DNA from 4 places in the Carboxydocella sp. ULO1 genome. Region 3 is predicted to be linked to each of the others. Evidence: riboswitches for the same ligand, from Rfam matches in the RefSeq annotation. Region 3 holds a riboswitch; each other region holds the start of a gene.
What was found. Region 3 has a riboswitch for cyclic di-GMP ahead of ULO1_RS01345 (hypothetical protein). Riboswitches for the same ligand answer to the same signal wherever they lie in the genome.
Positions count from the first base shown of each region.

Region 1: another riboswitch for cyclic di-GMP. It lies ahead of ULO1_RS06080 (hypothetical protein); the one in region 3 lies ahead of ULO1_RS01345 (hypothetical protein).
Region 2: another riboswitch for cyclic di-GMP. It lies ahead of ULO1_RS03085 (HD domain-containing phosphohydrolase); the one in region 3 lies ahead of ULO1_RS01345 (hypothetical protein).
Region 4: another riboswitch for cyclic di-GMP. It lies ahead of ULO1_RS07650 (transglutaminase family protein); the one in region 3 lies ahead of ULO1_RS01345 (hypothetical protein).

Region 1 is NZ_BDLQ01000031.1:12,928-20,128, forward strand. It holds gene hypD (trans-4-hydroxy-L-proline dehydratase) at 1-1,365, opposite strand, end outside; gene ULO1_RS06070 (glycyl-radical enzyme activating protein) at 1,371-2,252, opposite strand; gene ULO1_RS06075 (sigma-54-dependent Fis family transcriptional regulator) at 2,360-3,766, opposite strand; gene ULO1_RS06080 (hypothetical protein) at 3,954-4,703, opposite strand; cyclic di-GMP riboswitch class I at 4,765-4,849, opposite strand; gene ULO1_RS06085 (DUF362 domain-containing protein) at 5,017-6,135, shown strand; gene ULO1_RS06090 (class I SAM-dependent methyltransferase) at 6,286-6,888, opposite strand; gene groES (co-chaperone GroES) at 7,107-7,201, shown strand, end outside.
Region 2 is NZ_BDLQ01000012.1:30,143-37,343, forward strand. It holds gene ULO1_RS03085 (HD domain-containing phosphohydrolase) at 1-1,082, opposite strand, end outside; cyclic di-GMP riboswitch class I at 1,254-1,341, opposite strand; gene ULO1_RS03090 (YbaK/EbsC family protein) at 1,432-1,914, opposite strand; gene yqeK (bis(5'-nucleosyl)-tetraphosphatase (symmetrical) YqeK) at 2,042-2,611, shown strand; gene rsfS (ribosome silencing factor) at 2,612-2,962, shown strand; T-box leader at 2,999-3,224, shown strand; gene leuS (leucine--tRNA ligase) at 3,273-5,750, shown strand; gene ULO1_RS03110 (MFS transporter) at 5,842-7,065, shown strand; gene ULO1_RS03115 (carbohydrate deacetylase) at 7,062-7,201, shown strand, end outside.
Region 3 is NZ_BDLQ01000007.1:106,972-114,172, reverse strand. It holds gene ULO1_RS14890 (rhodanese-like domain-containing protein) at 1-204, opposite strand, end outside; gene ULO1_RS01365 (hypothetical protein) at 219-422, opposite strand; gene ULO1_RS01360 (DUF47 domain-containing protein) at 673-1,299, shown strand; gene ULO1_RS01355 (inorganic phosphate transporter) at 1,292-2,284, shown strand; gene ULO1_RS01350 (peroxiredoxin) at 2,273-2,743, opposite strand; cyclic di-GMP riboswitch class I at 2,874-2,961, shown strand; gene ULO1_RS01345 (hypothetical protein) at 3,030-3,701, shown strand; gene nikC (nickel transporter permease) at 3,763-4,620, opposite strand; gene ULO1_RS01335 (ABC transporter permease) at 4,632-5,636, opposite strand; gene ULO1_RS01330 (ABC transporter substrate-binding protein) at 5,705-7,201, opposite strand, start outside.
Region 4 is NZ_BDLQ01000040.1:23,871-31,071, forward strand. It holds gene ULO1_RS07645 (S-layer homology domain-containing protein) at 1-1,018, shown strand, start outside; gene ULO1_RS07650 (transglutaminase family protein) at 1,066-1,944, opposite strand; cyclic di-GMP riboswitch class I at 2,072-2,161, opposite strand; gene ULO1_RS07655 (S8 family peptidase) at 2,295-3,356, shown strand; gene ULO1_RS07660 (hypothetical protein) at 3,366-4,373, opposite strand; gene ULO1_RS07665 (YveK family protein) at 4,602-5,276, shown strand; gene ULO1_RS07670 (CpsD/CapB family tyrosine-protein kinase) at 5,290-5,970, shown strand; gene ULO1_RS07675 (sugar transferase) at 5,996-7,201, shown strand, end outside.

The DNA.
Region 1 (7,201 bases), on a different contig from region 3:
GATTTCCAGTATCTTAACCAGGTTAAAGTAGCCCGTAAGCCAGTAGGCTTCTTTACCGAAAGCTCCGGCTTCCACACAGCCGCTGGTACCACCGCAGCGGGCATCTACCAGAGATTTGCCCTGGCGTACCAGCTCAGCGACGACGGCATCGGCATTAAAGACCGAGGGCTGGCCCCAGCCTTTGGCGATGATCTGACAGGCCCGTTTCAGGAAGTCATCGGGGTTTTTCTGGCTGAGCTGGATATTGGAGCTGGGCTGCAGCAGGCGCATTTCATCGATGACATCCAGGATAAGGTAAGTAACCTCATTGACTCCATCTTCGCCCTCAGCAGTCAAGCCGCCGCAATTGATATTGGCAAAATCGGTGTAGGTGGCACTTTCCTGCAGGGTAATACCTACTTTAGGAGGAGCAGGCTGGTTATTGAATTTGACCCAGAAGCATTGCAGCAGTTCCTTGGCTCGTTCCGGAGTCAGGGTGCCTGCTGCTATTTCTTTTTGATAAAAAGGATAGAGATGCTGATCCAGTCGTCCGGGATTAAAGGCATCCCAGATATTGAGTTCGGTGATGACACCGAGATGGACAAACCAGTAAGCCTGCAGGGCTTCCCAGAAGGTGGAGGGAGCTTGAGCCGGGACTTTGCGGCAGATGGCAGCGATTTGTTCCAGCTCCTGGCGGCGCCGGGGGTTGGGTTCACTGGTTGCCAGCTGCAGGGCTTTTTCTGCATGGCGTTCGGCGTAGCGGATAATAGCGCGGGCGCAAATGGCCATTGCCCTAAGTTCCTCCTGTTTCCGATAGGCTTCGGGGTCATGGAGGTAATCAACCTGTTGTAATTGCTGTTCAATCTCCCGCAGAAAATCAAGAAAGCCTTTGCGGAAGACTTTGTCATCCCCGGCGGTATGGCCGGGAGCCCGTTGCTCCATGAATTCCGTAAATATCCCGGCTTCATAGCAATCAAGCCATTCCTGGCTCATCCGGGCAAAAATGCGGTCCCGCATGGAGCGGCCCTGCCAGTAGGGGATGATTTTTTCCGCTTGAATACGTTTTTCTTTGTCACTGACCCGGAAGAAGATTTTTTCCCGGCTGTCAATGATGGTGAAATCCTCCAGAGTATGACAGCAGAGCTCGGGGTAGGTGGGGGTGGCTTTGGGGGCCGGGCCTCGTTCGCCTACAATTAGTTCATCTTCGCCAATGTAGATGGTTTTGCGCTCCATCAGGGCCTGAAAAACCAGAGCCCGCAGGACCGGGATGGAAACCTTGCCGGAGTATTGCTGGTAAACCTCGGTTACGATTTCGGCCCGTTCAGTAGAAAGGGTAGGGATGGCTTCCAGGCTTTGCTGGCGGAGTTTGGCAACCCGTTCATTCACTGTACTCAACCTCCAATCTGTATCTGCTCACAGTAGGGTTTTAAGGCTTCTGCTATCGCCTGCATTTGTTCAGGGGAAGGTTCGGGAGTGCCTTCCAGTGGATAGGGTTGGCCCAGACGGCGGTATTTGTCCTGCGCCAGAGCGTGGTAGGGTAACAGATTTATCTGTTTCACCTGCCCCAGTTCCTGCAAATGACTCTGTAATAAAGTGATTTGTTCATCAGTATCAGTGATACCGGGAATGATGGGAAGGCGCAGGAAAAAGTTTTTTTTCTGTTGTACCAGCCATTTGAGATTGCTTAGAATAAGCTGGTTGGACACTCCCGTAAAATATCGATGTTTCTCCTCAGCCAGCAGCTTGAGATCATACAGAAAGAGGTCGGTGTAAGGGGCGATTGCTTCCAGACTGGCCAGAGGTGCGTAGCCACTGGTATCTACAGCAGTGTGGAGGGCCTGTTTACGACAGGTTTGCAACAGGGCCAGAAGAAAGTCAGGTTGGGCCAGGGGTTCGCCGCCGGAAAAGGTCACTCCTCCCCCGGATTCCTCATAGAAAACCCGGTCCTGGTTAATGGTGTCCATGACTTCGGATACAGTAACCCGGCGTCCTACCATCTTCCGGGCCAGGGTCGGGCAAGCAGTAGCACAATGACCACAGTGCTGGCAAAGAGAGCGTTCCCTGGTAGCCTGGTGAGGGCAGGCGAATTGGCAACGCCCACAACCAATACAGCGCCGGGTAGCAAGCAACAGCCGGGGGTGAAAACTCTGGCTTTCAGGATTATGACACCACTGGCAACGCAGGGGACAGCCGAGGAAAAAGACGGTAGTCCGGATGCCGGGGCCATCCTGCAGGGAAAATTTCTGGATATTGAAAATCAGGCCGGATTTCATCTTATCACCTCAAATGGATATATAAGCAAAAAAGATGCCGACTGCAGACCGGGCTAAAAACAAGCCCCCGTACCAAAAATGGTACAGGGGCTGTCCCAACTATGGGATTACGTCTCGTCTTTGGGACGCAGGCCGTATTTTTTCAGTTTATTGTGCAGGGTTTGTTTAGGAAGGCCCAGTAATTGGGCGGCTCTGGTTAGCTGGTAATCTGTCTGCTGCAAAGCTGATTGCAGCAAACGGATTTCCAGGTCTTGCAGGGCTTGTTTCAAGGGTAAGGGCGGTTGAGTCCAATGAGGCTGGTTTTTGGGTCCGAACAAGCCGGGATGTTCCCGGGGTAAATCGGCCAGAGTAAGCAGGGGACCATCGGCCAGGTTGATTGCGCTTTCAATAACATGCTCCAGTTCCCGTACATTTCCGGGCCAGTTATGCTGCCAGAACAGCTCCAGGACTTCTGATGCTAGGCCCGTGATCTTTTTTCTTAATTTTTGCCGGTATTTTTGCAGAAAATGCTGGGCAAGTAAAGGAATATCTTCTTGCCGTTCCCGCAGAGGAGGTAAATGAAAGAAAATCACATTCAAGCGGTAATAGAGGTCCTGGCGCAGCCGTTTTTCCTCTAATAACTTGAGGGGATGTTCATTGCTGGCGGCAATTACGCGCACATTAACGGTACGGGTCCTGGTGTCACCGAGACGCCGGACTACGCCATCCTGGAGTACCCGCAGGAGCTTGGCCTGTAGCTCTCGATCTAGAGAGTTGATCTCATCCAGAAAGAGGGTACCGCCATCGGCCAGTTCAAAGAGACCGGGACGGTCTTTGGCCCCGGTAAAACTGCCGGCACAAGTGCCAAAGAGCAGGGATTCCAGCAGTGAGGGTGGCAGAGCAGCGCAATTCTGAGCAATAAAGGCATGGCGCTGCCGTTCTGGACAGGCGTTATGGATAGCCTGCACCAACAATTCCTTGCCAGTCCCGGTTTCACCGTATATGAGAATTGGCGAGGGACTGCAGGCCACCTTGCGGGCCCGGTGGAGGATATCCTGCAGAATCGGGTTCCTGGTAATAATATCGGCAAAAGTGTAGCGGGTACCATTACCCCGAGCAGGGTCAGTTTTTTTGTGACTTGCCAGTTCTTTTTGCAGGGCTAGAATTTTTTCCGATAGCTGGACTACCTGGGTCAGATCTTTAAAGATTTCTACCGCTCCCACCAGTTGGCCGTTTTCAAACATAGGGATGGTAGAAGTGACAGTGGCTACCTGCTTGCCCTGGTAATTGGTATAATGCTGGACATGGTTGAGCAAAGGCTGACGCTGGCGCAGGACATAGTAAAAGGTACTGGTTTCCTCGGTGAGGCCTGGAAAGACGTCCAAAATATTTTTCCCAATAGCTGCTGCCGGGTCTATTCCACCGATATTGGTGGCAGGTTCGTTATAAAAAATGATATTGGCTTTAGTATCAGTAACAATGATTCCTTCATCCAGATTAGCCAGGATTATATCCAATAGATGTTTGTAATCCACCCCTATATCCCCCTTTGCTGGCTGTATGGGTGAACAAATTCTCCATAGCCGGGGGAAAGTCCTTTTTTGTTAGGTTAAACTACCAATTAAGGGGATGAGATTATACTATCTCCACTGCTGCTATAATATCCCGTTGTTTAAAGCTATAACCCCTGTGTAAAAAGAAGAGAGGCCATGTGGCCTCTCTTCAGTCATCATGTTCTCCGTCATTCTGTTCTCCATCATTTATACCATCATGGTCATTGTCTTCATCACCATCGAGAACACCATCATGGTCAGTGTCAGGATTTTTAGGATCTTCTTTTAATACAAATTCTCTACCATTGCTGATTTTGTCCCCATCATCATCTTCATCAAAGTCCATAATACCATCATCATCAGAGTCACTATCGATGGGGTTGGAGCCTATGCTAAACTCCTGGGAATTAGAGAGTCTGTCCTTATCAAAATCCTCGTCACCGTCTTTCATACCATCCCCGTCTGAATCAGCTTTCAGCGGGCTGGTATGGATCACAAATTCCTGATAGTTGTTAAGGTTGTCTCGGTCCAGGTCTTCGTTTCTATCTTTAATACCATCTCTGTCACTGTCAGGGTTTAGAGGGTTGGTGTGAACAAGGTATTCCTGAAGGTTCGTCAGTTTGTCATGGTCCAGGTCTTCATTACCATCCTTGATGCCATCCTGGTCGGTATCGGCTTTTACCGGATTCAAGCCCAGGTAAAATTCCTGTTTAACAGTAAGGCCGTCCCGGTCCGGGTCAGTGTTGGCCAAATTTCGATAAATGCTGAGATGATAGCGCAATTCCCAGCTGTCAGGTATACCATTATGGTTTTTGTCTTTGCTTACTTTGGCATTGGCCGGGTTTGGGCCGCTACCAAGAAGGACTAAAGTAGCGAGAGCGATTGGAGCCATGGTAAAAAAGACTTTACGTTTGTTCATAAAGAACCCCTCCTTAATTTAAAATCTTATCCCGAGCAAGCAGTTAAATTAAGGAGGCTCGCCCGGCAGCTGGCTGGCATGGCTGTGCAGCTTTAGCCCCTATAGCTTTGTGTCGCCGCCTTTCGACGGTTTTACTCTTTTCGGTTATCATATTATACGTTTTCAAAAAGTATTTTAGGGGGGTTTCTGGGAATTAAAAAAATTTTTCCTCAGGCGAGAGAGTGCCATATTGGAGAAATGTTATGCCCCTTGTTTAAAACTGAACAATTGTGCTACACTAAAAGAAATCTCATAAAGCAGGAGGTAAAAATCATTGAAAGTAGCGGCAGCAGTGGCAAAAACCTATGATTATATCGAAGTGGAAGCGGGAGTCCAGGAGGTTCTAAACCAGTTTGGTGGCATGGAAACTTTGATTAAGCCGGAGGAGAGGGTGCTCATCAAACCCAATATGCTGGAGGGATTGCCACCGGAGCGAGCAGTAACCACCCATCCGGAAGTAGTAAGAGCGGTAATTCGTCAGGTAAAGAGGGCCGGTGGCATACCTTTAGTCGGAGATAGTCCTGGAATTGGCAGTGGCATGAAGGCGGCGGAAAAAAACGGCATAGCCGGGGTATGCCGGGAAGAAGGAGCGGAATTGCTGGCATTTGCCGAATCAGCGGAGTATTCCTTTCCTGAGGGAAAAGTAATCCGCAAGTTCCATTTGACCGGTGAACTGCAACAGGTGGATAAAGTTATCTCTCTGGCCAAAATGAAGACCCATTCCTTTATGGGCATCACCGGGGCCGTCAAGAATTTGTTTGGCTGCATAGTGGGTCCAGGCAAAGCTCAGTTTCACCTGCGCCTGAAGCGACGGGACGATTTTGCTGCTATGCTGGTTGACCTGGCCCTGCTGGTTAAGCCGGTTTTTTTCCTGGTAGACGGAATTGTTGGGATGGAAGGCAATGGCCCCCGTAATGGTTCGCCTATTCAAGCGGGAGTGATTTTGGGCGGCACTAATGGCTTTGCTGTTGACCTGGTCATGGGTCAGATGATGGGTTTCAACAGTGAGGAATTGCCGGTATCACGGCTGGCTCTGGCCCGGGGGCTGGTACCGGGGTTGAAGAGGATTGAAGTGGTAGGCAGTGGCCGGGAGTTACGCTGGAATTTTCAGCCCCCCTATAACCTGGAGTCTCTGGATGGGCGGGTCCCGCCTTTTCTGGTCCGCTTTTTCCAGAATCAGTTCACCTATCGGCCGGTTATGAATGAAAAGTGTACCGGTTGCAGCCGTTGTGCTCAGCATTGTCCACCGCAAGCCATAAAGATCGAAAATGGGAAAGCGATGGTAGACTATGAGCAATGTATTCGTTGCTATTGTTGCCAGGAACTCTGTCCCTTTGATGCTGTTATTCTGGAACAGGGATTATTGCTCAAACTGTTCGGTCGGAAAAAGTAACCAGATGCCAGTGGCAGGCATATACTAAGACAAGAAGCTTAATCAGAGCAGAAGGGATTATTGGGTCAGCTACAGCTAGCGGTATTTATGGCCTGGCTAAAGCGGCTATTAAAGAACAAACAACCCCGTGAGTACCAGGGCTCACGGGGTTTATTTTATGATCTGCACACGCTTTTGTTTACGCAGCACCAGGCGCCAGTAGATGCCTTCCCAGCCGGTGAGGGAGTGGTCATTAACAATTTGTTTGGACATTAACTCAAAAGGGCTGCGCGCTACCAGTTGTTCTACTTCTGCTTCGGTAAGGCAGCAAAGCTCGGGCAGGCCACAGCCGGGGATATCGGTCCAGAGGGCGGTAAAAACGGCAATTCCACCGGGTTTAAGCACTCTCCAGGCCTCATCTAATACCTGCTGCCGGTTTTCCTCGATGCTTTCTGTAAAAACATGAAGGAGCCCAAAGCTGTAAATGGCATCAAAGGAGAATTCCCGAAAGGGCAGATTAAGGGCATCAGCCACCAGGCACTCGAACTCTGCTTTTAAAGCCAGCCTACCGATAGCTTCAGCATCAATGTCTACAGCTACCACTTGCAGGCCTTGTTCAAAAAAATACAAGCTATCCCGCCCATTGCCACAGCCCAGGTCCAGAACTGGGCCTTTGGTAGCATGGAAAAGGGGAAGAACCCAGCGGGCAGTCTGGCTGGGTGGAGTATTTTGCGCTTTTTCACTGGCAAGCAGAGTATGAAAATCAAAGGCCATGGGCTGGTTGCCTCCTGTAATTAGACATATCCTTATACAATTTACCAGTTTTATGCTAGATAATCAACAGGAAATTTCACGAAAAAATAAAATATGTGTCTGTATTTTATGCAGGGCAAAGAACTTGCATTTTTGCCTAAAATCAGGTATTATAAGGAATGTGTTAGCACTCTATTTAATTGAGTGCTAATAGTACATAAAGAGGAGGTTTCTCAGTGATGATTAAGCCGCTTGGAGACAGAATTGTCATTAAGCCCTTGGCATCGGAAGAAGTAACTGCCAGTGGGATTGTGTTACCCGATACAGCCAAGGA
Region 2 (7,201 bases), on a different contig from region 3:
TGTTCACATTGATTAAAAACTAGCGGCAGACCTCTTCCCAGGGAGTTCCGGGTGGAAAAACCATTAATTAGGATGGATTGTGGCAATTTTTCCAGCACAAACCCTTTTCCCTCGTCTCTAAGGGTAATAATGATGTTATAGCTTTTATCTAACCCCCATTGTACGTGCCCCCGGCCAGCATGTTTTACAATATTTGTGATTAACTCAGAAAAAACCACGGAATAGATCCTTTGCTTATGCTGGGGTACTAAAATTTTTTCCAGCCAGTTGCTAAACATTTGTCTGGCCTGGGATATATCAAAAACGCTTTTAATAGAAACTTTAGTAAAATAGGTGTAATCGAGTTCGTGGTGTTTAATTTCTTCATCGCTGATTAACTTTACCTTTCCGTTTGTGACATCCTCTAAAAAATTTTTATAAAGTGCTACTATATGTTTATACTGCCAATCATGGTGTCCTTCAGGGTTAAAAGTTTTTTCCCACCAATTAATGAAGACATTTACTACCTGCGGGTCCCATTGTTTACCTGCCTCTTGAATTAATATCCCGATTGCCTGTTCCTGGGACATACCTGGACGGTATACTCTGTCACTGGTCATTGCATCAAAAGCATCTGCCACTGCTAATATTCTGGCGCCTAAATCAATGGTTTCACCAACCAGGCCATAGGGGTAACCGCTTCCATTCCAGTATTCATGGTGCTGAGCAATGGCAGGCAATAGTTCCCGAAAACTTTCAAATCCTTCCAGAATACGACATGCTATTAAAGGATGCTGTTTAAGCAGGGTCATTTCTTCTTCTGTTAACTTATCTGGCTTTCTTAATATTTGGTCGGGTACTCCGATTTTACCGATATCGTGGAATAGTGCGGCCAGATAGATTTGCTCCACCTGTTCTTGTGGGAGATCCATTTCCAGGGCAATGATTCTGGCATACTCTGCTACTTTCTGGGAGTGATGTTTTGTATAACTGTCTTTTGCTTCAACAGCCTGGATGATTGTATTAATCGCTGCAATCATGACTTCATTAGTTGGTATTTCCGAGTATTTGGCAGCGAACAGGCTGATGTACTTGATATCCATTGAAATTGTATCCCCTTCCCTATGTTATTAACCATGAAATAGCAGATTAGCATTAAAGCCAGCGGTACCATTTTTCCGGACTAGATTCTTAAACATCCTTAATAATAGAAAAAGCCTTTCCAGGGAAGCCCATGGAAAGGCAGAGCAACCATATGCTCGCTGCTTTCCAGCTTCGGCAACCTGGCAATCATAGCCCTGGAGGGGCCTTAGACCCATGGCTTTGCGCCCCCATCTTTCGATGGGTTTGCCTTTATCGACTGTTTTGCATTTTATTGTATAGCACAAATTTAATCTACTAAATAATTTATTACAATTAAACTAAAAATGTCAATACTGGATAAAGAATATTTTAACATACATCCACCACTTGACCACCGGTAATAACCTGCAGTTGCTCCAGGGTTACTGGCACAGCTGAATTGGGAGTACCGGCAGCAGCATAGACAAGCGGAAATCTCTGCATACTGATATCCAGATATACCGGCAGGGGCTGGGAGAGAGCAAAGGGACAAACTCCGCCAGCGGGATAGCCGGTATAGTGCAGGGCCTGTTCGGGGTTAGCAAAACGGATTTTGCGGGCTCCGGTTAAGGCCTTTAATTTTTTGGTATCCACCCTGAGATCTCCACAGGTAACTACCAGCAGGGGCTTCTCATCAGCCAGGAATACCAGGCTTTTAGCGATTTGGGCCGGTGTCACCCCTAGCGCCCTGGCAGCCAGCTCACTGGTTTCGGTACTGACCTCAAACTCGATTACCTTTATTCCCAGCTGGAATTGATCCAGAAATTCCTGAATCCGTTGATGAACTGGATTTTGCAGGGTTTGTACCACCATCGTCTCCCCCTCATCTCCTTTTTTAGAGTCAGTATAAAGAAAAATGGGAGAAAATGCAAGGCACTCGCCATTTTTGCCTGTTTATGCTATAATGGGCGGAGAAAACTGTCAACAGGGGTTAACCGGGATGGAAGCAGTTACCTTTATTCAACAACAAGTAAAAGGAGAACGCTGGCAGCATATTGAAGGGGTACGCCAGCAGGCCCGCCGCTTGGCCCTTATTCATGGACTGGAGCCGGAAAAGGCGGAACAGGCGGCCCTCTGGCATGATGTCGCCCGCGATTATCCTCCGGAGCGGTTGCTGGAACTGGCCCGGCAGCAGGGGCTGGAACTGGATGCCGACTGGCTGGCTGTACCCATGCTTTTACATGGGCCGGTGGGAGCGCAGCTGGCGGCTGAACAGGGGGTAAGGGACAAGGAAGTTTTGCAGGCCATTGCCCGTCATACCCTGGGCCATCCGGAGGCGACAGCCCTGGACAAGCTGTTGTTTGTGGCCGATATGATCGAACCGGGACGGGATTACCCTGGAGTGGAGGAATTGAGACTGCTGGCAGCCAGGGATCTGGAAGGGGCCTATCTGGCCGGGCTGGATCATACTCTCCGCTATTTGCTGGAGCGCCAGCAATACATCCATCCGCTGGCGGTTAGGGCCCGCAATGCCCAGTTACTAAGACTTAAGGCAAGGGAGGTAAAATAAGTGTCTGAGCAAGAGACCAGAAAGTTACTGGATTTGATTAAAGCCGGTGCCGAAGACAAGAAAGCCCGCAATATCACTATTCTGGAACTGGGTGAACTCTCAATTATGACCGATTATTTTGTCATCATGAGCGGTAATTCCACCACCCAGGTGCGGGCTATCGCCGATGGGATTGAAGAGAAGGTCAAGGAAGGCCTGGGGGTAATTCCCCTGCGGCGGGAAGGCCTGCGTTCTGGCCGCTGGATTTTGCTGGATTATGGTCAGGCGGTGGTGCATGTCTTTCTGGAGGAAGAGCGCCAGTATTATAACCTGGAACGTCTCTGGGGCGAGGCTAAGCGCCTTGACAGTTAAGCCGCTTTTCAGTATAATATCGGACAAAATGGTAATTTAATGGCGATGAAGGGGAAGAGTACCTTATTAGCCGGTTGACAGAGAGCCGCTGGCTGGTGGAAAGCGGTAACCGCCATAGGGGAACTGGCCCCGGAGCTGGAAAGGCGAACCCGCTGGCAGTAGTCTTTCCCGGCCGCCGCCGTTACCGGCAGCAAGGGGATCGGGCTTTTTGAGTCCGGTCAATTTGGGTGGTACCGCGGAAGCAAGGCCTTTCGTCCCAAGGGGGAGGAAAGGCTTTTCTATTTGGCAAAAATAAGGAGGAGTGGACTGGATGGAGCAGCGCTATAATTTTGCTGAGATCGAACCGAAGTGGCAGGCCCGCTGGGCGGAGGAAAAGCTCTACCGGGTAGAAGAAAGTCAGGACAAGCCCAAGTATTATTGTCTGGAGATGTTCCCTTATCCCTCCGGCAATTTGCATATGGGGCATGTGCGCAATTATTCCATCGGGGATGTGGTGGCCCGCTTTAAAACCATGCAGGGTTACCAGGTACTGCATCCCATGGGCTGGGATGCTTTTGGCTTGCCGGCAGAAAATGCGGCAATTAAGCATGGGATTCATCCGGCGACCTGGACCTGGTCCAATATTGACAATATGCGGCGGCAATTAAAGGGCATGGGGATCAGTTATGACTGGGACCGGGAGGTAGCTACCTGTCATCCCGGCTATTATCGCTGGACCCAGTGGCTGTTCCTGCAATTCTTCAAAAAAGGTCTGGCTTATAAGAAAAAATCGGCGGTTAACTGGTGTCCTTCCTGTGCCACCGTGCTGGCCAATGAGCAGGTGGTGGATGGGCACTGTGAACGCTGTGATTCCCAGGTTACCAAAAAGGACCTGGAACAGTGGTTCTTGCGCATTACCGATTATGCGGAACGTTTGCTGAATGACCTGGAAAAACTGACCGGCTGGCCGGAAAAGGTCAAGATTATGCAGGAAAACTGGATCGGCCGCAGTGAAGGGGTGGAAATCACCTTTGGCATCAAGGGGCGGGAGGAAACCATTACCGTCTATACTACCCGACCGGATACCATTTTCGGGGTAACCTATATGGTGCTGGCCCCCGAACATCCCCTGGTGCCGGAACTGGTAAAAGGCCAGCCCCAGGAAGCTGAGGTTATGGCTTTCCGGGAAAGAATGAAAACCCTGAGCGAAATCGCCCGCACATCCACGGAAGCGGAAAAGGAAGGGGTTTTCACCGGGGCCTATGCCGTCAATCCCCTGACAGGCAAGGAAGTACCCATCCTGATTGCCAATTACGTCTTACTGGATTATGGTACCGGGGCGGTAATGGGGGTTCCAGCCCATGATCAGCGGGACTTTGAATTTGCCCGCAAATACAAGCTGCCGGTGGTTGTGGTAATCCAGCCGGAAGGGGAAGAACTGGATGGTGCCAGCATGACCGCGGCCTATGCCGGGGAAGGCAAGCTGGTCAACTCCGGGGAATTCAATGGCCTGCCCAATGAAGAAGCCTGGGATAGAATCGCCGAAACCATTGAGGCCAGAGGACTGGGGCGCAAGCGGGTTAATTACCGCTTGCGGGACTGGCTGATTTCCCGCCAGCGTTACTGGGGTGCGCCTATTCCCATTGTCTACTGCGATAGTTGCGGGATTGTGCCGGTACCGGAAGAACAGCTGCCGGTGCTGTTGCCGGAAAATGTGGATTTCAAGCCCGGGGGTCAGTCACCTCTGGCGGAATGCGAGGAATTTGTCCACACCACCTGTCCGCAGTGCGGCGGAGCCGCCCGGCGGGAAACCGATACCATGGATACTTTTATCTGCTCATCCTGGTATTTCCTGCGCTACACTACCCCACGGGCTACAGATGTGCCCTTCGCCAAAGAGCTGGTAGACTTCTGGATGCCGGTGGACCAGTATATCGGCGGGGTAGAACATGCTATTTTGCATTTGCTCTATAGCCGTTTCTTCACCAAGGTTTTGTATGATCTGGGTTTGGTCAGTGTGGATGAGCCCTTTACCAATTTGCTCACTCAGGGCATGGTGCTGAAGGATGGGGCCAAGATGTCCAAGTCCAGGGGTAATGTGGTCAGTCCGGAAGAGATTATGGCCAAATACGGGGCTGATACCGCCCGGCTCTTCATCCTTTTTGCTGCTCCCCCGGAACGGGATCTGGAGTGGAGTGACCAGGGGGTAGAAGGGGCTTACCGTTTCCTGAACCGGGTCTGGCGCCTGGTTCACCATTACCATCAGAATCTGGCCGGAGTCAGCGCCTACCAGGGTGGGGAACTGAGAGCTGAGGACAAGGAGTTGCGGCGGCAGCTGCATGCCACCCTGAAAAAGGTTACCGATGATATCTCCCAGCGCTTCAATTTCAACACCGCCATCAGTGCCATCATGGAACTGGTCAATGGCCTCTATAGCTACAAGGACAAGGTAACTGAGCCCAATCTGGCGGTAGTCAAGGAGGCGCTGGAGTTGCTGGTCATCATGCTGGCTCCCTTTGCCCCGCATATTACTGAGGAATTGTGGCAGGCTCTCGGCCACACTGACAGTGTCCATCGCCAGAGCTGGCCCCGGGTGGATGAGCAGGCCCTGGTGGCTGAGGAAATTACCCTGGTGGTGCAAATCAATGGCAAGGTGCGGGATCGGGTGAATGTGCCCGCTGGCCTCAGTGTCCAGGAACAGCAGGAGGCGGTACTGGCCCTGCCCAAAGTTAAAAGCTGGCTGGAAGGCAAGACGGTGGTCAAAGTCATTCCGGTACCCAATAAACTGGTGAATATCGTGATAAAATAACCAGAGCGGGACTGTCTGGCGGGACAGTCTCCTCTTTTTTGCAGGAAAAAATCGGCCGAGGGAGAAGTATAGAGGGTGGAGGGGATTTGAGTTGTGGCAAGGATTGCGACTTAACTGGCAGCAAGCGTCAGCGACCCTGCGTTTTTTGCTGCTGGCCCAGTTTTTTGGACAAATGGGCCGCGGGATGTTTGAAGTTCTCTATAATCTGCTATTATTAAAATACGGATATACTACGGCCTTTGCCGGACAGGTGATTGGACTGTCAGCTGCGGTTACAGCCGTGATGATGCCCCTGGCCGGCCGGCTGGGGGACCGGCGGGGGCGGCGGACTTTGCTTATCCTTGGCCTGGCTGGCACCGGACTCTTCCTGGTCGCCCGGGCTTATACCAGCAGCCGCTGGCCGATTCTGGGGCTGGCGGTTCTTAGTGGTCTGACTTATGCCCTGGTTCAGGTCAATTTATATCCGGCCATTTCGGAATTGACTGGCGGCCGGGAACGGTCCGATTTTTTCAGCCTGGTTTTTGCGCTGCAGTTGCTGGGCGGTTTGGGCGGAAGTATCCTGGGCGGAGCCATCTCCGACTTGTTGCAGTTCTGGCAACTGACGGAAAAAACGGCTTTGCAGCTGGTGCTTACTCTGGCGGGGCTCTTAATGATACTGGGGGGCTGGCTGCAAAGCAGGAGCGGGGATTGGTCCGGGCCGGGCCAGGATCAGTACCGACAGGATCAGTCTTTGGCCTGGTCCAGGGAAGACCGGAAGGCAATGCTGGGGATTATCGGGTTTGCAGCCTTGATCGGTATTGGGGCCGGGTTGTTCATACCCTATATGAATATCTATTTTCGCCAGAGCTATGGAGCCAGTTACAGTGCCATCGGCCTGATTACTGGCCTGGGCCAGGCTACTACTGCATGGGCTGTCCTGCTGGGCAATGCCTGGGCTAAACGCTGGGGTTTTGTACGGACTATTATTGTTTTGCAGCTGGCTTCCCTGCCCTTTGCGGTAGGATTAGGTTATACACCTAATTTGCTCTGGGCAGCTCTCTTTTTCCTGGCGCGTATGGCCTTGATGAATGCTGCCCATCCGCTGGTGCAAAATATTACCCTGACGGCAGTGGCCGCAGATAAACGCGGGCTGGCTTCTTCCCTGAACGGCACTCTCTACCAGGCGGGCTGGGCCGTGGGAGGGCCGCTGACCGGTTATTTGCTGCACTGGGGAGGTTACCAAGCCGTCTTCTGGGGTGTCGGTTTGTTATATCTGGTAGGTACCGGCTGGTTTTATCTCTTTTTTGGCCGGCCATTGAAGGAGGAAGGGGAATGAGCAAGTGGCTAATTGTCAATGGCGATGATTTCGGATTATCTCCCGGCATCAACGAAGGGGTACGGCGCTGCCACCGGGAAGGGATTTTGACCAGCACTACCATCCTGGTCAACCAGCCCTGGGCCCGGGAGGCGGT
Region 3 (7,201 bases):
AAAGGGTTCCCGCACATCGATAACCGTTACCTTTTCGCCTTTAGCCAGCATGGCCTGCAATTCTTCACCACTGATGTCCTGATAAGTAGCCTGGGCCTGCTGCTGGGTTGCTGTTTCTCCCCCGGATTGGGTAGTTTCCTGTTTAGCACAGCCGGTAACGATCAGAAGACCACTCAGCAGAGTGATTAACAACCATTTTTTCACTTCCTTCTCCCCCTTTAGTTAAACCATCCCAGGAACCAGCCCCGTTTGGTGTAGATAAACATCGCCAGCACCAGAACAGTAGATGTCCAGAGTATAACCTGATTGCTTTTTTTGTGATTTTTGGTTCCCATCCAGTGGGCAAAACCCAGCAGAACTATGGTAATACCGTAAAATATATTGCTATATTTCGATACCGAACCAACAGCGGCAAAGCCCAATCCCCCCAGACCGAGGGCGGCAAAAACTGCCGGACCCAGTCAGGCGATACAGGCCAGAAAGCCGGTGATAACTGCTCCAAGACTGGCCAGTTTCTCCCGCATGTTTTTGCACCTACTTTCTCTTGCATTCGCTACCAATTAGTATAGCATACTGCCCCCGGGTAAGCAACTGTTATTTTGTCGAGTCTTGTTGACGCAGCAGATGGGGACAGTTACAATCTTTATTAGTACAGTTAAAGGAGGCCCCGAGATGTTTAGTATAAAACCAAAAAATGATATTTTCTACCGCTTGTTAGGTGAGCTGGCCCAGTGCCTGGAAGAAGCTGCCCGTCATTTTCGCGCCATCATGCAAGAACAGCAACACTCTGAGCAGCTAATGCGGCAGCTGGATCAAGTTGAAGAAAAAAGCGATCAGATTGCCAAAGAATTAAAGAAAGAAATCAATCGTACTTTTATTACTCCCATCGACCGGGATGAGCTTTTCCGGCTCACCCAGGGGTTAGAGCACGTGGTCGATTACCTGCACGGCACCTGCGTAAAACTGGGACTCTATAAAGTGGAACAGACTACCCGGACCGGTCAGGAGCTGGCCGGGGTTGCCTTTGAAGCCAGTCTGGCTCTAGCCAAAGCCATAAAGCTCTTGCCGGAACTGACTTCCCGGCCGGAAGCAATCCAGAAGCTCTGTCAGACTATCAATGAGCTGGAAAGCCAGGGAGATAATATCTACCGCACCGGCCTGGCCCAGCTTTTTGCCCTGGATTGCAGTCCGTTGGAAATCATCAAGTGGAAAGACCTGTATGAATATATGGAAGAAATGCTGGACTTCTGTGATGATATGGCAGATTTATTAGAGGGAGTAGTGCTAAAATATGCTTAGTCTCACCGCTTTGGTCATTATCGTTGTTATCCTTGCTTTGTTGTTTGACTACTTAAATGGCTTCCATGATACCGCCAATGCTGTTGCCACTTCCATTGCCACCCGGGCCCTCAGCCCCCGGCAGGCAATTCTCCTGGCTGCCGCTTTTGATTTTCTAGGAGCGGTAACCCATACCGCTGTGGCAGCTACCATCGGAAAAGGAATTGTGGACCCAGCAGCCATAACCCAGACGGTTTTAATCGGCGCCCTCTCAGCTGCTATTTTCTGGAACCTGTTTACCTGGTACTATGGCATTCCCAGCAGTTCTTCCCATGCCCTCATCGGCGGCCTGGTAGGAGCTGCCGCTGCCCAGCACGGTTTTGCGCTCATCAAGTGGACAGGCCTGAGTAAAATCATCCTGTCCCTGATCTTATCCCCTATTCTGGGTCTGGTGGTGGGCTATCTGGTAATGGTGGGTTTTTTCTGGCTCTTCCGCTTTTCTCATCCCCATCAGACCAATAATGTTTTTCGTCGCTTACAGATCCTTTCAGCAGCGCTGACTGCCTATTCCCATGGCTCCAATGATGCCCAGAAGTCCATGGGCCTGATCACTATGGCTCTCGTCAGCGCCGGTATGATTGATACTTTTCATGTTCCCTTCTGGGTAGTAGTTGCCTGCGCCAGTGCCCTGGCCCTGGGTACCGCTACAGGGGGGAAAAAAATAATCCGCACCATGGGCGGGCGGATTTTTAAAATTGAACCCATAAATGGTTTTGCCTCGGATATTAGCTCTTCCCTGGTAATATTGCTGGCTTCCCGCTTTGGCCTACCCGTCAGCACTACTCATGTAGTCGCTTCCGCACTCATGGGAGTGGGCACAGCCAAAAACTTTCGCGGGGTAAAATGGGGGGTGGCCCGACAGATTATTACCGCCTGGTTTCTCACTTTGCCAGCTACCAGCCTGATCGGAGCCGGGGTCTATCTAGCCCTGGAATTATTGCTCTGATAGCTCCCTGGCTGCAGCCAGGACAGCTTCGGCATGGCCGGCTACCTTGACTTTGCGCCAGATCTGTCGGATAACACCATCGGCATCGATCAGGAAAGTGGATCTTTCAATCCCCATGCTTTTCTTGCCATACATATTCTTTTCTTTTAATACCTCATACAACTGACATACTTCCCCGTTACTATCACTGAGCAGAGGAAATTTCAGACCCAGTTTGGCCGCAAATTTCTCATGACTGGCTATGGAATCCCGGCTTACTCCGAGAATAACGGTATTGATGGCAGCAAACTGCTCCATCCGGTCATTAAAATCGACCGCTTCATTGGTTCAACCAGGAGTATTATCTTTAGGATAAAAATAAAGAACAACCTTTTTGCCAGCTAATTGGGATAAAGTGATTTCCTGTCCCCCGGTAGCGGGCAGGGTAAAATCAGGGGCCTTGAAGCCGATCTCTACCATATTCTCAACCTCCTCTGCTACTTATTTTCCCCATTGGAGCAGGATTTCCTGTTTTGTTGTCGAAAAAAATTTTTTAGAAAAACTTCTTAGGTCCCCCCAAAAATGATTGCCTGTTCGTATAATATAGCGAAAAGGAAAAAGGCAAAACCATCGAAAGGTGGTGACGCAAAGCTAAAGGGGCTACCGCAACTCCGTTGCCAGGCCAGCCAGCTGCCCGAGTGCGAGGCGATTTACCTCCTGCTCTGGCAGGAGGTAAAATTTTGAGCATTAAAAGGAGGTATGTCTTATGACTATCAAACACAAATTCCTGGCCACTTTTGTTGCCGCAATCCTGGCTCTTGGTCCTGTTTCCGCTGTTTTTGCTGAAGGGGAAACCACCACTACCACTGATGCTACAACCCAGACCACTGTTACTTCCGACACCTATGGCAATACCACTACTACTACCCAGGTCAATCCTTTTGAGCAGCAGGTTCTGCAGGTAAAAGCGGTGCTGGTTAAGCTGCTGGACAATCCGACCGATACAGCACTCAAGGCTGAGCTGAACAAGCTGATCACCAGCAAAAAAGATATCCGGGTTCTGGCCCAGGCTATCAATAGTCTGAAAAAAGATGCAGTGGCTGATTTCAAGAAAACTAAAGACAGTAAGACCTATGTGAAACGCATTCACCGGATCAATGAGCTGGCCAGGATGCTGAAAAAGGAAATTGTCAAACGGGAAAATGAAATTAAGAAAGAACAGAAAAAAGACAAGCGGGAACTGGCTCAATTAAAAGCCCAGGAAAAGAAACTGAAACAGGAACTGAAAGCCAAAGCCAAAGCGGAAAAAGCCAAACGTAAAATCGCTGAATTACAAGCTAAAATCAAAAAGTTGGAAGCTGAACTGGCTGCCGCTACCTCAGCTTTGAATCAAACTGCTCAGGCTACTACAACTGTTAATGCCTCCATTACCCAGTAAAAATCCAAGCCGCAGGCAAAGCCTGCGGCTTTGTTATTTAACCTCCACCGGGCAATGCGTTTTACTGTTTCAACCTGGGATCCAGGGCGTCCCGCAAACCGTCTCCCAGCAGATTAAAGCCCAGTACATTCAGCATAATGGCAATCCCGGGGAATATGGCCACCCAGGGCGCTTTAAGCAAGAGATCCCGGGTATCGGCCAGCATCGCCCCCCATTCCGGTGTAGGTGGCTGAGCCCCCAGGCCCAGAAAGCTGAGGCCGGCGGCATCGAGAATAGCTGTACCGATGCCCAGGGTAGCTGTTACAATAATGGGCGCAATGCAGTTGGGCAAAATATGGCGGAAAATAATGCGAGCATCCCTGGCCCCGATAGCTTTGGCCGCCTCGATATATTCAGTGGCTTTCACCGCCAGAACAGTAGACCGTACCACCCGGGCAAAGGTTGGCACATTCACCAGTCCGATGGCCACCATGGCATTTTCCAGACTGGGCCCCAGCACTGCCATGATAGCGATTGCCAGCAGGACACTGGGAAATGCCAGCATTATATCAACAATACGCATCAGGATGGAATCCAGCCAGCCGCCATAATAGCCGCCCAACGCCCCCATCAGGGTGCCTACTATCAAAGCGATGCCTACAGAAATAACCCCCACTTCAACAGAGATGCGGGCACCATAAACAATCCTGCTAAAAATATCCCGGCCCAGCTTGTCCGTTCCCAGCCAGTGCTTGGCGCTGGGTGGTTGCAAGCGCTCCTTCAAGCTCCCATCATGAACGGGGTCATAAGGAGCGATGAGCGGGGCAGCCAGAGCAGTAAACAGCAAGATAGCCACAATCAGCGCACCCAGCAGGGCAACTTTATTCCGCTTTAGCCGACGCCAGGCGTCAGCCCATAGTCCTCCTTTGTTCTGGCTCATGGCGCTCCTCCTTAACTGTAACGAATGCGGGGATCAATATAGGTATAAAGCAGGTCGACCAGAAGATTGATTAACACAAACAGCATGGCTATAAAAACAATACTGCTCTGCACCACCGGAAAATCCCTGGCCATTATGGCAGCATAGATATAGCGGCCAATTCCCGGCCAGGAGAAGATGGTTTCCGTCATTACAGCTCCACCCAGCAAGGAACCAAACTGCAAGCCGATTACCGTTAAAACGGGCAGGAAGGCATTGCGCAGGGCGTGCTTGAGCACAATCAGCCACTCCGCCAGCCCTTTGGCCCGGGCGGTGCGAATATAATCCTGCCGCAACACTTCCAGCATGCTGGAGCGGGTCATGCGGGCAATGATAGCCATGGGGATAGTGCCCAGAGCCAGCGCCGGCAAGGCCAGGTGCCAGAGGGCATCCCTAAAAGCAGCCATATCCCCGCTGAGCAAGGCGTCCACAGTAATTAAGCCGGTAATCACTGGAACAGTATATTCAGTGCTCAGGCGTCCGGAAGGAGGGAACCAGCCTAAAGTCTGGGCAAAGAGGTAGATCAGCATCAGACCTAACCAGAAGATGGGCATAGAAACCCCGAACAAAGCTCCTACCATGGAGATATTATCAAAAAAAGAGTATTGTTTCACTGCCGCAATTATACCCGCAGTCAGACCGACGATCACCGCCACCAGCATGGCCGCCAGAGTCAGTTCCAGGGTGGCCGGGAAAAAAGTAGCCAGTTCCTTGCTTACCTGTTCATTGGTAACTATGGAACGGCCCAGATCTCCAGTCAGAATGTGGCTTAAAAAACGGCCGTATTGAATATATAAAGGGTCATTTAAACCCAATTGTTCTCGCAGTTCTTTTAGCGCCTCGGGTGTAGCCCGTTCGCCCAGCATGATCTGGGCCGGGTCCCCGGGAATAAAATGGATTAAGGAAAAAGCCAGCAGGGTTACACCAAAAAAGACGGGAATAATCTGGAGCAAGCGACGAACAATATATTGTGCCATGAATTTTCCTCCCTGAAAGAGAGAGCAAGAGGCCGGCCGCAACCGGCCTCTCCTCTGTCTTTACCAGCTTACTCTTTGTCAATGGTGTTAAAGCATTCACTACCAGTGGGATGAGGTACCCAGCCCTTGATATTTTTCCTGGCCGCAACCGGCGGGGTGGAATGAACCAGCGGTACCCAGGGAGCATCCGCTTTAATCAGCACCTGAGCCTGCTTGTACAGCTCAGCCCGCTTGTTCTGGTCGGATTCCTGCTGGGCTTTAATCAGCAGGTCATGAACCTTGTCATTCTTGTAGAAAGCAACATTTGAAGCAGAACCTTTGGTAGTGTTGTCCTTGTCCAGCAGAACATAGAGGAAGTTGTCGGGGTCACCATTATCCCCGGTCCAGCCCAGGAGATAGAGTTCGTGTTCCCCGTTTTCCCCTTTCTGGAGATAAGTACCCCAGTCAAAGGTTACGATTTCAGCCTGAATGCCCACAGCCGCCAGATCCTTCTGAATGGCTTCAGCAATTTGCTTGGGCTGCGGCATATAGGGCCGGGCGACCGGCATGGCCCAGAGCCTGGTCTTGAAGCCATTGGGGAAACCTGCTTCAGCCAGCAGAGCTTTGGCCTTAGCCGGATCATACTCATAGTCCTTCACTTCATCATTGTAACCCCAGAGAGAAGGCGGCAAGGGGTTCTTGGCCGGCTTGGCCAGACCAGCATAGAAGGCATCGATCAAAGCCTGCTTGTTGATGGCATGGTTAATAGCCTGGCGTACTTTTACGTTATCAAAAGGCTTTTTCTCGGTGTTCATGGCCAGATAGCCTACGTTCATAGAAGGACGCAGCAATAACTGCAGATTGGGATCATTCTTGATTCCTTCTACATCATCGGGGTTCACCCCGATCATAGCATCAATAGTGCCAGCTTTCAGTTCCATCAGCCGGGCACTGTTATCAGGGATGGTGCGAAAGATAACCTTGTCAACTTTAGCTTTTTCGCCCCAGTATTCTTCATTCTTAACCAGGACTACTTTGTCATCCTTTTTCCATTCCACGAACTTAAAGGGACCGGTGCCCACCGGGTTTTTGAAGTAGTCCTGACCGTATTTCTTGATGGCATCCGGGCTGGAAATACCGAAAGCAGCCATAGCCAGGTTGGCCAGGAAAGGAGCATTGGGTTTTTCCAGAATGAACTTGACGGTATACTCATCTACAGCTTTAACTTCCTTGATGATGCCGGGGAAACCGCCAAACATAGCGGCATAGTATTCGAAATCTCCCTGGTGATAGGGATTGTTCTTGTCGCGCCAGCGATCGAAATTGAATTTGACAGCTTCGGCATTGAAGGGCGTACCATCATGGAACTTAACTCCCTGACGCAGTTTGAAAGTCCATTCCAGCCCATCCTTGGAAGCTTCCCAGGACTCGGCCAGTGCCGGTTGGATCTCAGTGCTATCCTGCTTGTATTCTACCAGAGTGTCAAAAATTTGCTGGGTAACATAGATGGATTCACCATCGGTAACATTGATGGGGTCCAGACCGACGGGGTCACCGGACTTGGCGAAGATGAAGGTTTTTTCTTT
Region 4 (7,201 bases), on a different contig from region 3:
CAGTAATGCCCATCTCTCCGATGCCGGGCACCAGGCGGTAGCTGAGGCACTGTTCAAGGCTCCCGTCAGCATCCGGCCGGGCAGGCCGCTGGCTCCTTCCCAGGTAGAAGAGTTCTCCCTGCCGGCTAACGGTGGAACCGTTAGTGCAAATCAGGGACGGTTGACAGTGGATTTTGGCAATAGCAGTTTGCCGGCCAATGCCTTGCTTTATGTCAAAATCTATGAAGAGGCGCCTTTTATCATCAGGGGCGATCTGCTCAGCCCGGTTTATGATCTGACTCTGTCCTTTAAACCGGCACAAGCCTTCAAAATTAGCTTTAAGCTGGATCAGAGCAAAGTTCAGGGTGAAAAAAATATTTATCTCTTCGAATTTAAAGGCAATGGTCAAAAACTGAAAGTCCGGCAGCAAAATTTTGATGCTGCTACCGGGACCATTACTGCCAGTATTAAACGAGGCGGTTTATACGGGGTAGTAGCTGTGAAGAACAGTTTCCCCGATACTGCTAAACACTGGGCCAGAGGGGAGATCGAAAAAATCGCCGGGTTGGCCGTAATCGATGGAGATGAGCAGGGATACTTCCGGCCAGAGCAGCCGGTTGCCCGGGCAGAAGCGGCTAAAATGCTGGTGGAAGCCACAGGAGCAGAAATAGAGGATAGCGCCACTGCGACCTTCTCTGATGTCCAGAGTTCGGCCTGGTATGCGCCCTATGTGGCTGCAGCGGCCAAAGCCGGACTGATGCAGGGGTATCAGGGCAAGTTTCGGCCAGGGGATAAGTTAACCCGGCAGGAGCTGGCAGTGATCCTGGAACGGGCTTATGGGAGCAAAATCAAGGGCGGAAATGGCGGTAAGCTGGAGAGCTACAGCGACCGGCAGCAGGTAGCCACCTGGGCGCAGGGAGCAGTGAACAAACTGGTGGAAGCCGGCATCCTGAAAGGACGGGAAAAAAATAAACTGGCTCCGGCAGGAGTGACGACAAGAGCTGAACTGGCAGCGTTGCTGGCCAGATTGATGTCATAAGGGAAAAAGCGGTACCAGGCCGTAAGGCGAGGTACCGCTTTTGCAGTTTATCGGTATTCTTCCGCCCGGTGGTAGCGGTAGAACTGGCTGTAGGACATGGAGAAGTAGAGGGTTTGGGCACGCGGGATAAATCGGTTGCCCGCCAGGTAACCGGCATCCCAGGTAGGGTCCAGGGGTTGCCATTTGCCGTCCAGCAGGACTTCGGCCCAGGAGTGTTCGTACCAGACGCGGTCATAGGCCTGGCCCACCACTACCCTGGCCGGCAGGTTAGCGGCGCGCAGGAGAGCTACCGTCAGATTGGCATAATCCAGGCAGAGGCCCTTGCGGCTGGCCAGGGTGGCCAGGGCGCCTGAACCGGGACCATAAAGTTGCTGGCTGCTGAGGCGAGCAGCATCATAGGCTATATTGCTGGTTACCCAGCGGTAAATATTATAGGCTTTTGGTCTGGCGCCGGCGTTTTTTCCAACCAGATCCTGGGCCAGTTTCCGCAAGGTGGGATGGTCGCTTTCCACGCCACTGCCAGGCAGGAGATAACGTCGGTCCGGCAAGTCGATAGCTTCCAGACGTGCTTCAGCCTCGATCTGGTAGAGGAAAGCAGCACCGGCCGGGAGATAAACGGTCAGGTAATACTGGCCGCTGCCAAAGCGCAACCAGAAGGAACCAGTGATAGCACCGTTACGGACCGGGAAGTAATAGGCGGCGCGGTCATCGCCGCGACGGATTTCCACCAGTACCTGTCCGGCAGGCAAGTTCTGACCCTGAATCAGCAATTGTCCCGGTTGAGCGGGATTGATTTTTACCTTTACCAATTCGGAAGTTAAGGGTTCCAGCCACCTGACACCAGGCTGGGCAGCTGCCCAGGCCGGCACTGCGGCTATTAGCCAGAGCAGAAACAGGAGAATCAGACTCACGCTTCGCTTCCTCATAAAATATCGCCCCCAGCGGGAAGGGAAAGCCGGGGGCGCGTACAGTAAAGGGTGGGAAAGAAACAGCCTGCTTTCCACTGGAAAGCAGGCTGCTCAAAATGGCTATAGTGCCATTACCCTTTGCCATATGAGCAGCCTGGCAATCATAGTTCCCGACGGGAACCTTAGACCCATGGCTTTGCGCCCCAGGCTTTCGCCTGGTTTGCCCGTTGTCTTCTGTTCTTACCCAATATATTCGGGGTTAAATGGAAAAATCCTGCCTCTAGCAAGAAGTTCTAATTTAATAGAAAAATCGCCAATTTAACGACAGCGGAATATAATGCAACAAAAAGACAGAGGAGGCAAACCGGATGGAAGGCAAGAAGCGTTATATTCTCAAACTGGAAGAACGTTACTGGCGACGGCGGCGTGAAGGCTTACTGCGCTCTCTTTCCGGCAAGATAGTCCGCAGTTTTGAAACTATGCCTTATCTGGTAATTGAATTGAACCAGACTGAAGTTGAGCAGATACGGAACCTGCGCGGGGTAATGGAAGTTTTTGAAGATGAACAGGCCACCACCCAGGAACAGCAAATACCCTGGGGGGTGGCGGTGCTGGCAGGCCCGCAGGTGGCGAGCCAGCTGGGGGTCAATGGTTCAGGAGTAAGGGTAGGGGTGCTGGATACAGGAATTGATTTACAGCATCCTGATTTGAAGGTGGCCGGAGGGATTGCGCTGACAGGGGACAGCTTCCAGGATGATAATGGTCATGGCACCCATGTGGCCGGGATAATAGCGGCTCAGGACAATAGCCAAGGGGTAGTCGGGATTGCCCCGGGGGTCGAGCTCTTTGCTATCAAGGCCCTGAACAGTGCGGGGAGCGGCTGGTACAGCGACATAGCGGCTGGTCTGGAATGGGCCATCAAAAACCGGCTGGATATAGTCAACCTGAGCCTGGGAGGAAAACAGAACAATCCCCTTTTGCGGTATGCGGTGAAAAGAGCAGCCAGAGCGGGAATCCTGCTAATGGCTGCGGCGGGCAATGCTGGGAACGAAGAAGGAAAAGGGGATACCGTTCTCTATCCGGCCAGGTATCCGGAAGTGATGGCCGTAGGAGCGATTGACCGTCAGTGGCAACGGGCTCCCTTTTCCAGCACTGGCCCGGCCCTGGATCTGGTAGCGCCGGGGGTGGAGATTCTCAGTACTATACCGGGGGGAGATTATAAGGTGATGAGCGGAACATCGATGGCCAGTCCCCATATCACCGGGCTGGCAGCCTTATTGAAATCCGCCTATCCCAGGCTGAAAGCGAAAGAGATCAGGCAACGGCTGACAGCTGGTGCAATTGATCTGGGCAGTAAAGGATGGGACAGCTGGTATGGCTATGGGCTGCCCACTGGCATCCAGGTTCTGGGCAAAAGAAAACCCCGCTAAGCGGGGTTTTCAGTTTGCGGCCAGCAATCTTTGCAGACCGGCCAGGGTGTCACTGACCAGCAGGGCCAGGGGTTTGCTGAGGGCCTGGATTTGCTGCTGGGGTGGTAAAGTGGTCAGGGGTTTTTGCAGTAATAGTTTTTGCTCTGCTTCTGGCAAGCGATAGAATTCGTAGAGGAAGCGGGCAGCCAGCTCATTGCGATTCCAGCCCACCAGTTTGTTGACGATGATCACAGTCAGTTGCTCTCGACCGGTATCAGGGGTGAGGTCCGGCAAAAGGGCCTGGATTTGCGCATCAGGAACGGTTTTGAGTTGAGCTAGTACCAGTTGATCCAGCTGGGCCCGGCTCAGCTGCTTGGCCTGGCTGGCCAGGGCCAGAGCCACCGTTTCCGCACCGGTAGTACCGGGTTGCCGGGCCTGCAGCTGGGCGACAGGAGCGACCGGTTTCTGGTTAACCGGGGCGGGAGCCGGCGGGGCTGGTGTGGCTTTTTTGGCAGCCGCCTCTTTGATTTGTTCCTCCAGCTCCTGCCATTGCTCTACACTGAGCAGGCCCTGATCAAGGAATTTTAATAACTGGGCCTCAGTTAATCCACCTTGCTGATAAAGAGGCAGCAAATCCGAGGTAGTGAGTCGGCCCTGGGTTAAGAGCAACTGAAAGGTATCGAAGTTTTCCCCGCTGATTTTCCCTTTTGCTACGGCTTGCAGTTCCTGCATACGCTGCCGGGCCTGCCGGGTCTGTTCAGCCAGGGTGATGACTTCCGGATGGTCGACAGTGCTGGCCGCCTGGGCAGCGGTGATACTTGGACCGCGAAAGTTTTTGTAGTAGTTGAGCCAGTGGGGATCGACAGTCCATTCAGTGTGGTACTGCTGCCAGTAAAAGATGGAAGCCAGCAAAAAATATAAGGAAAAGGCGGAAAAATAGGTGACAGGACGTTTTTTTCTTTTTTGCAAGGCAAGTAAAGCCAGGACTAAGGTAAACAGAGTTAAAGCGACAATAGCTAGTAAGATATATAAGGACAATGGACTCACCTCTTTTTAGTTTGGTCTAAGAAAATTTTAGCATGGAATATAAAAATTTCATGTCGAAATATGATGGCCAAAACCAGGAATAAAAGAAAATTTTCAACAAAATAAGAGTCAAAATGTCGATAAAAAAATAAAATTGAATACACAATTCGACACAAATTTAAAGATGGTTTAGATATAATAAAAAATGGACAAAAAACCAAATATTAAGGGGGCATTTTTGTGCAACTGGAAGAAGAAATTGACCTGCGCGAATTAGGGCAAACGCTGTGGAAACACAAGCTTATCCTGTTTCTGATACCGTTACTTGCAGTCATTACCAGTGCTATTCTCAGTTTCTTTGTTTTACCCCCGGTATATGAAGCCTCAGCTACGCTGCTGGTGAACAAAGGTGGACAAAAACTGATCCGGGATGATTACACCAGTTTGCTGGCTGCCAAGGAGCTGGTGAAAACCTATAACGAAATTGTGAAAAGCCGCACAGTGGCGGAAAAAGTGGCCCAGAATCTGGGCGGGGAACTGAAACCGGAAGAAATCCAGGAGATGCTGAAAGTCAGTTTACTGAAGGATACCATTATGCTGACTATCAGTGCCGAGGATACCAACCAGGAACGGGTAGCCCATCTTGTTAATACCGTTGCCTATGTGTTTGCCGATGAGATTAAGGATGTAATGGCAGTAGACAATGTCAAGGTGGTGGATCCAGCGGTAAGGCCGGAGAAACCGGTGAAACCGAAAAAAGCGATAAACATTGCCATGGCTCTGGTACTGGGTTTTATGGTGGCAGCAGGCTTGATCTTCTTGCTGGAATTCCTGGATGACAGTCTCAAGACACCGGAAGATGTAGAAAAGTATCTGGAGATATCCGTGCTGGGCATCATACCCCGCCGGGATTAAGGGAGGGCAGATGATGGAACGGCTAATCGTGGACAAGGAACCGAAATCACCGCTGGCGGAAGCATACCGACGCCTGCGCACCAATATCCAGTATGCCAATGTGGCCCATGAGCTGAAAACTATCCTGTTTACCAGTGCTGGGCCCGGGGAAGGCAAGTCTTCGGTAGCGGCCAATTATGCGGCGCTGGTGGCCCAGCAGAAGAAGGAAGTAATCCTGGTGGATTGTGATTTGCGCAGGCCCAGTTTGCACAGGGTCTTTGACTTAAAAAACAGCCGGGGATTGACCAATGTCATGACCCATGATTTTGAACTAAAGGATGTTCTGCAGACTACCAGTGTGCCCGGGTTGAGGGTACTGACTTCCGGCCCGATTCCCCCCAATCCGGTAGAATTACTAGCTGCAGAAGAAATGGATAACATAATGGGCAGGTTGATGGAGATGGCAGATCTGGTGGTCATCGATACGCCGCCCATCCAGGCTGTAACGGATGCTCTGGTGCTGGCACCGAAGGTAGATGGGGTGGTGCTGGTGTTGATGGCAGCAGCGGTGAGCAGACAGCAGGCCCGACTGGCCAAAGAAGGGATTCAGCGGGTCGGGGGACGACTGCTGGGGGCTGTGTTGAATGGGGTGGAAATGAAGAAGGGTAGCTACTATTACTATAATTATCATTATAGCTATGGGGTGAGCGAATAGAAAACAGGAAGGAGAGGGGAAGAGAGTGGGGATTATCCGCAAAAGAGAACTTATCCGGGAGCTGATCTGGCTGGCCCAGGTACCGGTAGTCGGTGCAGGTGTGTTGACAGCGGCAATATTTCGTTTTGGCTGGATCGGGGCTATACCTGTCAATGATCGCTTGTTTTCCTTTTCGGCTGCTGTATTGTGGCTGCTGGCCGTCAAACTGGCGGAAGATAACCGTTTGATCTGGCAGGAACTGGGAAAGCAAATGATGCGCTTGCTCAAAACCTGGCTGGCATATATTTTTGCCTTACTGGTTTTACTGGTAGGGATTAAGCTGGATATCAGCCGGGTGTTTCTGGGGGTATTTTCACTCTCGCTGCTATTATATAGCCTGCTTGCGCGTTTTGGTCTGCTCTGGTATGCCCGGCAGAGTCAAAAAGAGGACAGGGTGCGCGTTTTGCTGGTGGGCAGTGGCGAAATGGCCAATTATGCCGTGCGGCATATAGAAGAGAAAACGGGGCAAGATGTGCAGATTATCGGAATCCTGGGAGAAGAGCAGCTTCCCGGCATCCGCTGGCTGGGCACCGTCAATGAACTGGGGCGGGTGCTGCATGAGGAAGTGGTGGATGAAATTCTGATCGCCATGCCGCTCAAGGATTATGAGGAATGGAAGTGGGTTATTGACCGGGGAGAAGAAGAAGGCAAAACGGTGCATTTGCTGGCAAACCTGGGTGAAAAACGGCTGATCAGAGGGCAGGCCGGTGAACTGGCGGATTTACCGGTGATTTCCTATATGCCGTCAAAGCAGAACATCTGGCAGAGGATGGCCAAAAGAGCTTTTGATGTGGTCTTTTCCTCCCTGGTGCTGATTGGAGGAGCGCCGGTTTTCTTGCTGATTGCTATCCTGATCAAGCTGGATTCTAAAGGCCCGGTCTTTTTCATTCAGCCGCGGGTGGGTCTGAATGGCCGGATCTTCAAGATGATCAAGTTCCGCACCATGGTGCCGGATGCGGAAGCCCGGCTGAAAGAAGTGGCCCATCTCAATGAAATGGACGGGCCGGTGTTCAAGATCACCAATGATCCGCGAATTACCAGGGTGGGCAAGTTTTTGCGCAAGACCAGCCTGGATGAGTTACCGCAGTTTATCAACGTGCTGCTGGGAGATATGAGTGTGGTAGGACCGAGGCCGGCGCTGCCGCGGGAGGTGGCCCAGTATGATAGCCGCTATCGCAGGAGGCTGTCGGTG